Regions from separate parts of the Pseudovibrio sp. W64 genome, predicted to be linked through region 2. Evidence: riboswitches for the same ligand, from Rfam matches in the RefSeq annotation. Region 2 holds a riboswitch; the other holds the start of a gene.
The links. A riboswitch is a leader RNA that binds a small molecule or an ion and turns the genes downstream of it on or off. The one in region 2 is predicted to bind cobalamin.
Positions count from the first base shown of each region.

Region 1: another riboswitch for cobalamin. It lies ahead of PsW64_RS20660 (TonB-dependent receptor plug domain-containing protein); the one in region 2 lies ahead of PsW64_RS02300 (energy-coupling factor ABC transporter permease).

Region 1 is NZ_LMCI01000038.1:888,874-893,049, forward strand. It holds gene PsW64_RS20650 (formate--tetrahydrofolate ligase) at 1-629, opposite strand, end outside; gene PsW64_RS20655 (DMT family transporter) at 961-1,854, shown strand; cobalamin riboswitch at 2,030-2,242, shown strand; gene PsW64_RS20660 (TonB-dependent receptor plug domain-containing protein) at 2,419-4,176, shown strand, end outside.
Region 2 is NZ_LMCI01000003.1:27,779-31,954, reverse strand. It holds gene PsW64_RS02310 (EAL domain-containing protein) at 1-885, opposite strand, end outside; gene PsW64_RS02305 (hypothetical protein) at 1,312-2,127, shown strand; cobalamin riboswitch at 2,484-2,694, shown strand; gene PsW64_RS02300 (energy-coupling factor ABC transporter permease) at 2,731-3,396, shown strand; gene ettA (energy-dependent translational throttle protein EttA) at 3,619-4,176, shown strand, end outside.

The DNA of each region.
Region 1 (4,176 bases), on a different contig from region 2:
CTTTCAGCAAGGCAAAGCACGGCCATCACTTCAGAAGCCACGGTGATGTCATAGCCAGACTCGCTCGGGAACCCGTTGCTGACGCCGCCAAGCCCAGTGGTAATGGAGCGCAATGAGCGGTCATTGATATCGACCACCCGGCGCCAGACAATCCGGCGCTGGTCAATATTCTCTGCATTGCCCCAATAGATTTGGTTGTCGATCATCGCAGAAAGCAGGTTATGCGCAGCAGTGATTGCATGCAGATCACCTGTAAAATGGAGATTGATATCCTCCATAGGCACCACCTGCGCGTAACCGCCACCCGCAGCTCCACCCTTCATGCCAAAGCATGGGCCTAACGAGGGTTCACGCAAGCAGATGGTTGTTTTCAGCCCGATGCGATTGAGCGCGTCGCCCAGGCCCACAGTTGTCGTAGTCTTGCCTTCTCCCGCTGGGGTTGGGGAAACAGCTGTCACAAGTATGAGTTTGCCATACGGATTGCTGCTCAGCTCTGGCATCTCATCCAGATTAACCTTGGCTTTAAACCGGCCATAAGGTTCAAGAGCGTCCTCCGGGATCTTCAGATTTTGAGCGATGCGCGCAATGGGTTTCATGTCTGCTGCGCGGGCAATTTCAATATCTTTCATGGAAAATCTCCAGATTAGAACGTGTAATCAAATGAGCCGGAGAGAGCGTCAAAAACGCAAATCAGGCAGGAACAGCAATGTAATCTCTACGTAGAATCTCTACCGAATGCACCTGCAAAGTTCAAGATTGAGGTAGGGCACTTGAAACTAACTTAGTTAACGGTGCTCATCTGTGTTTTGCTGAGATGTGAAATATTATTGCCTGAATAGCTGTTGGTCTGTTCTAAAATTCACCAGACTGCGCTTGCGCGGCAAATCCAAGAGCAGTAGAGCTGGTTGGCTTTTATAAACAAACTGCGCCGTGCCGTAGTTTCGTCGGTTAGGTCACCCCATGTTTTTATTTGAAGTTGCCGCGCTCGGTGCCGCTGCCACCTGGGCTATTGGTGGTCTCATTTCAGCAAAACCTGCAGCTCACCTTGGAGCCATTGGCTTCAACTGTGTGCGTATGTGGTTTGTTGTGGTGTTTCTGGGTATCTATGTCATTGCAACAGGCACATGGAACACGGTTGATTCAAGCCACGCCTCTCATATCTTTCTCTCGGGCTTTGTAGGCATCTTCATGGGGGACACTTTGTTGTTCCTCACGCTCAACCGTATGGGGCCGCGCCGCACAGCCATCCTGTTTTCCATGAACGCACCCATGTCAGCGCTTCTTGGTTGGCTGTTTCTGTCAGAGGAACTGTCATTTCAGGCACTTGTTGGTATCTCATTCGTTCTGGTCGGCGTTATCCTCGCCATTGCGTTTGGAAAGCGCAAAGACCAGCTTCATAAATGGGAGGCGATTAGAGGTCCTGTTGCCATTGGTGTCCTCTTTGGCACGTTGGCCGCACTTTCCCAATCAGTCGGGTCAATCATCATTCGTCCCGTTATGGAAAGTGGAGCAGATCCCGTCGCCATCTCGCTTATGCGCTGCACCATTGCAGCCTTTGGTTTGCTGGTGCTCTTTTACCTGCCGGGCCGTCCTTTCAGATTGGCGAACCCAATCAACAAAGAGATTGTCGCACTGGCCTCCTTGTCCGGCATGCTTGGCATGGGTATCGGCATGACGTTGATCCTCTATGCGCTGAGTGGCGGAGAGGTGGGCATCGTTTCTACCCTGTCTGCAACCACCCCAGCGATGATGCTGCCTGTCCTGTGGTGGCAAACCAAAGAGTTTCCTGCCATTGGGGCATGGATTGGTGCACTCCTCGTCATTCTCGGCTGTGCTTTGATTTTCATGAGTTAAACAGACGATATGCAACCATGCTGCCTAAGTACCACAAGCAGGTGCGACCTCAAGTGGCCGCACCGCAAGATCTGGTAGTGTGGCCGCATCAGCAATTTCTGTGAGTTTTGCAGGCAATTGGTCGAATTTTATCAAGTTCGCTATTCAGCCAGTTGACGAAAGCCCCTGAAATCTGATCAATAGCCGGGCATTTGGTATTTTTGTCGATTAGATAAAAATGAAAAGGGAACACGGTCCGATTGGAAAAGCCGTGGCTGCCCCCGCAACTGTAAGCGTAGAGTTGTTGCTCACACATGCCACTGACGCAGCTGTTTAAAGCAGTGTTGGGAAGGCGGAGCAACAGTAAGGACGCGCAAGCCAGGAGACCTGCCAGATGCAGTCACTCACCCACGGCACGGGGCGTGCTAAGGGGCGGTATTCCGTTCAGGTGACATTCACAGTGCGTCTGAGCGGTAATGAATCTGACTTTATTTCAAAAGGTTAGAACCAAGTTTCTTCAAAGACGCACAATGCAATCAACAGCATGGCATCCGTCATGGATGCTGTGAATGATGGACCAAACTCGTGCGTAACACATCTTGGATCGCAGCTAACCTCAAATCTGGTGTAGCTCTCTTAACTCTCTTAACTCTCTTAACTCTCTTCAGCTCAACACTTATCTCATCCGCAAACGAGACCGAGCTCGACGAAATCATCGTCATCGCCAACAGAACGGAAACCGAAGCCGGCAAAGTCGGCTCCACAACACATGTTGTGACCGAAGAAGACCTGAAAAACGACGGCGCTACATTTGTCTCTGAATACCTGACAAAACTCCCGGGAATTTCATTTTCGCAAAATGGTGGTGCGGGTAAGCAAAGCTCGCTGCGTATGCGCGGAATGAGCAATTATTACACCAAAGTTCTGGTAGATGGAATTGATATTTCCGATCCCAGCTCGCCACAGGTTGAAGCACGTTTGGAGCATATGTTGCTCAATGATGTGGAGCGTATTGAAATCCTCAAAGGATCTCAAAGCGCTCTCTACGGGGGGCAAGCCGTTGCTGGTGTAATTAACATCATCACGAAACGTGCTGAAGCTGGTACCGTAAACCATACTGCAACAATTGAAGGCGGTAGCTACGGCACCGTAAACGCTTCTTATGGGTTGAAAGCTGCCTCTGATCGGGCAGATATCGCTATTAATACGCAGCGTTTCCATACTGACGGATTTAGTGCTGTTTCCCCCAAGGGCCGCCCATCAGATGAAGATGGATATGAGAATAAGACATTTTCTGCAAAAGGCTCTGTTGATGTTACCGAAGAGCTAAACCTCTATTTTGCTGCGCGTGGCCTGCACGGCACAACCGAGTATGATGGGAGCACCTCACCAGCTGCAAACAACAAGGTTAAAGCCGAGCAATACTTTGGAAAAATTGGCGCGAATTACATCTGGCTTGATGAACGTATGACGACTGACGCGTCTATCCAGTTCTCTGATCTTACAAGAGAATATAGCAGCGGCTATACGGCAAAAGGTAACCGCGTTAAGTTCGAGCTGTTGAATGATCTTGATGTTAGCGACAGTTTCCGACTCAACTTTGGAGGAGATTGGAGCCGCGAAAAGGTGAAAGGTCAGACCAAGGACATCGAAGTCATTGGTGGCTTTCTACAAGCCCAATGGAATCCAACGGATCCACTGAATGTTAGTGGTGCTATCAGATTGGATCATCACAACGCCTATGGGTACTACCTGACCGGGCGAGGAACGATTTCTTATCAGGTTCTTGACGGTACTCGACTCCGTTCCAGTCTTGGAAACGGCTTCCGTGCTCCTTCATCCTACGAACTCTATGATAGCTATTCCGGCAATCCAAATTTTGAGCCAGAAACCAGTGTGAGTTATGATATCGGGGTGGATCAAAACCTGTTCAATGACAAACTCAAACTATCTGCTAGTTACTTTCATATCCTCACAGAGGATTTGATCATTAATGATCCTGTGACTTACAAGTATGAGCAAATCGACGGTCTGTCACGCAGCCAAGGGGCCGAACTTTCTGCAAACTGGGCTGCTCTGGATAATCTAAGCTTTAATGGCGCTTACACATACACTTGGGCGGTAGGGCCGGACAAAAAACGTTTACGCCGTGTGCCTCTGCACGACATAAACCTTGGTTTTACTTACAAACCATGGGAGCCTCTCGCGCTCAGTGTAAACGCTAATTATGTTTATGGTCTCAATGATCTGAACGATAGTAAAGAGCCAATTAAGCTCGACGACTTCGTTCTAGTCAACGCAAAAGCTGCCTACCAGTACACCGATAATCTGACGTTCCATGTC
Region 2 (4,176 bases):
GCCGCCGATCATGCTCAGCAAAATGGTTGGGTACATGACCTTGCGCGGTGCGAAGAAGCCGAGGGCGACTCCCAATAGTACCGAGACACCGGTTGCGACAAGAACGTTGAAGATCGCGCTGCCCAACTCTCCTGAGTAAATGCTTGTGTTACCAACAGAAAAGCCAATGCCGCCAACGGCCATCAGCGCCGCGCCTGCTTTGATCTGCAGCACATTGTAGTTTTGTGTGTTGCGCAGAATGTACTCAGGTAACGCTGGTGAGTTTCTTAGTCCGGTCACTAACATGCCGGAAAAGGCGACGAATGTTGCGAGCAATGTGACTACGGTACCGCCGCCAATCTGCTCGAAACCAACTGACAGCACGGTGTTTTGGCTAATCGGATGAAGCAGTAACCCTTGGACACCTTTCAGGTAGGCAGGGTAGATGACCCCGCCGATTGAGAGTGCGAGAATGATCGTCGCACGCAGTGTCAGCTGATGGGATAGAGGCAGATAAGCCAGAACTGCGATCATCGCTGCCATTGCTGCGTGGATTGCAGCGGCGTGGATGTCCCCCTGTGGTCTGAATTCCACTTGAGACTGCCAGAGGATCAATTGTGCCGTTACATCAGGCAAGTTCAGCGTTGTGTCGATGAGCAGGCATGCTGCTGAACTGATGACGATGAGGAGAAGGGCACGGTTGAAAAAACGCGTCGCCCGCATACGCTCCTGAATAAACAGGCTGGAATAGACAATTAGTATTCCAAGAACACCAAGCGCGAACAATCCAACAGACAATATGGTCCATAGGTTCTGCTGCTGAGTGAGCAGTTCAGCTTGATTGAGCTGATTGTGAAGGCCACCTGTCGCAGGATCGAAAATCGACGCATACGATGACGCTGACATGAAGTGTATCGATAAACCAATTAAAACGAAAAGGAGCAATACAGGAAGTAAGAGGGCTCGAAAATGCATTTGGGTACCCCAGGAAATTCCTCGGCATAATTGTTTGAAATTATTGCGCATTTATTAAGAATTCTAGGGATGAACTGGGTTTAATTCTAAAAAGTATCGAAAAGTGGGGTGCATATGACGTTTATCTGACACTTACAAAGCAAATTTATGAAAATTGTAAGTAAATGTTTCGTTGAGTGAAATTCTTTATATACGTGAATACTCGTATTTATCTTCAAGTTGAGAGGAAAGAGGGGCGGGCTGTCAATTATGATTCTCTTCTCTTTTCACGACAGCATTTAGTTCATTTTTTATGGGCAATTGATGTGCATTGTAGTTCACCATCTTGCTGAAACAACTTTCAGGTGGTCTTGAACGATGCAGTGGTCCAGCTTGTTTTTATACTCAGCGGTTTCGGTTTTGCAGCCAACTGGCGGTGAGCGAGATAACATCTTGCCGAGTTGGAGCTCAACCACAGCACGCCATGGTATCGTAGAAAGCATTGAGCGTATGGCTCGGGCTGGGAGCCCTGAATATGTGAAACTCGATGACCGTGTTGCTGTTTTGGTTGGCGATGGGGCTTTATGGAGTGACGCGCTGGCTGGCGCAGACAATGAAGTGACGCCACCTGAAGCTGGCGACAGTTTTGGAAGCTTTGCTGTTTATTCTGAGAGTGTACGTGCTCATCTGTCATTACACGGGCCGAAGGCTGTTGGCGCAACGTATAGAGAGTTCGCTTTTCAGCCTCTGAAAGAGCTGGTGGGCTTTTTAAAAGAGCATCACTTTCAGATTTGGGTTTTAAGCTTTGGAGACCATGAAGTAGACCGCACAATGGCGGAGTTGAATTACGGACTTCCGAGATTTCGGGTTATCGAGGTTGCTCCCCACGCAGCGCCGGTGTCTTCAACAGATCTTGCCCGAATTATCTGGGAGAGGATAGGAACAGCACCCCAGATTTTTCTTGGACGATCTCACAGTGATCTTGGCTTGCTGAAGCTTGCTGGAAAAGGTGAGGGGGTGCTTAAAATCCAAATTTCTGCCAGCCAAAATGCTTCCACTCAGACACCGGATTCAACTCCTGATGATTCTGGAGAGCAGCAGAACTCCTGGAGCTTTGTGGTTTCTCCTGAGGAGCATTGGCTAAGGAAATATTCGTGGCAGGCACCTTCGGAGAGAACTTATAGCAAGAACTAATAGAAAATACTGAGACTTTCGTTGCAAGTTGCCCGAGATATATTTGATCTATTCTAGTTTTAATCGATTGAAAATCTGAGTGCTTTTGTAATGTTGAATAATATCCGATGTTTCTGAGGTAATTTTATTTATTTTGATGAAGATCAATGAAGAGATGGGGCACTCTGATATTTCTAAATACAGCTTCGGCTGGCACTCGGATGGGGGAGTGTCAACTTTCTTAAAGGCGTGTACCAACGGGTACACGCCTCTTTTTTTGCCTGCAGCTCTAGCGGGTTACGAAGGCCGTTGCATCCCTCTGATTGTTGCTTATCCCAACTGCCTCTTATTTCTAGTTGTGTCTTCTCTTTAAATTTAGGATATTCCCGCTGTTGGGTTCTGTAGAAGCCAAGCTTCTTGGATGAAAAGGGAATGCGGTAGGGATGACCAAAGATGGGCCCGAACCGCAGCTGCCCCCGCAACTGTTACGTGGTGCGTTCTTCATAAAAGCCACTGGAGATGATCTCTGGGAAGGCGGAGGACGCAAAAGCCATAAGCCAGGAAACCTGCCCGATACGACATAAACTCATGACCGCACGGAGGGTGCGAAGAGGAGCATATTAAATGCATATTGAACCGGGTTACGTTTCCGCCGCAAAGGTTATTGCTGCCAATGCAGGTGCCGTTGGCGTTATTGTCTGGGGCTGCAAAGAGCAGATCTCCGAATTCCTGAAAGAGCCATTCACACCACTGAAAACGCTATTGGCTGCGGTTTTCTTCTCCATTTTCATGCAGAGCTTCCATATGTCTGTTGGAGCATCAGAACTTCATTTCGTTGGTGCAATGGCGATGTATCTGACGCTCGGGTTTACCCCTGTTCTGCTTGGGTTTGCCATTGGCTTGCTGTTTCAGGCGCTCGCTTTTGATCCGCAGGACATGTACCACCTTGGCGTCAACAGCCTGTCTTTGATGTTGCCGCTGATTGCCGTCCATTACCTGAGTGGCCGTGAGCTGTTTTCCAAGGAACTGACCAAGCGTGTGAGCTTTGCGCAGATTCTGAAATTGGATGCGATGTATTATGCTGGTGTGACCGGCATGGTTGGCTTCTGGTTGATGATTGGGGACGTTGCTACGGCGTTTACGGCATGGGCGCAGTTTGCTCTGTCTTATCTGGCAATTGTTGCGTGTGAGCCATTGGTCACCTTCATTGCTGTGAAGGGGCTCAAGGCCGTTGAAGACAATGCGATTGTTCGGAACCTGACAGTGGTTCCGCAGCTGAAGCTGGCGTAAATTTTTACGAGCTTGTTTGTTATTGGGGCGGCAGAGTAAACCTGCTGCCCTTTTCTTGCGTGGAAGTGACCAGGTGTTGTCGTGAAATTCTCCGTTTGAGGAGAAAAAGCGACGGATTTGATCATCGCTGAAGTGTTATGGATTGCCCCTTGGCGCTGCTTCCACTATGAGTGCTCTCCAGAGATTTCATTGTTTACACAGATCAGGAGATGCAGGCAGTCCATGGCGCGCCAGTTCATCTATCACATGCACGGGGTCTCCAAGGCCTACGGTGCAAAAAAAGTACTCGACAATATTCACCTGTCTTTCTACCCGGATGCGAAAATCGGTATCCTTGGTCCAAATGGTGCAGGTAAGTCTACTCTTTTGAAGATCATGGCTGGTCTTGATAAAGAGTACACCGGTGAAGCATGGGCTGCAGAAGGTGCCAAAGTTGGCTACCTGCCGCAGGAACCAAAGCTGAATGAGGACAAGACCGTCCTTGAAAACGTGATGGAAGGTGTTGCGCACAAGCAGGCTCTTCTGGATCGTTATAACGAACTGATGATGAACTACTCAGATGAGACAGCCGATGAAGGCGCTCAGCTGCAGGACATCATTGACGCGCAGGATCTGTGGAATCTGGAAAGCCAGGTTGAGATGGCAATGGAAGCGCTTCGCTGCCCTCCATCCGACTCTCCTGTAAATAACCTTTCTGGTGGTGAGCGTCGCCGTATCGCGTTGTGTCAGCTGCTCTTGTCCGAGCCTGACCTGATGCTGCTTGACGAACCAACCAACCAC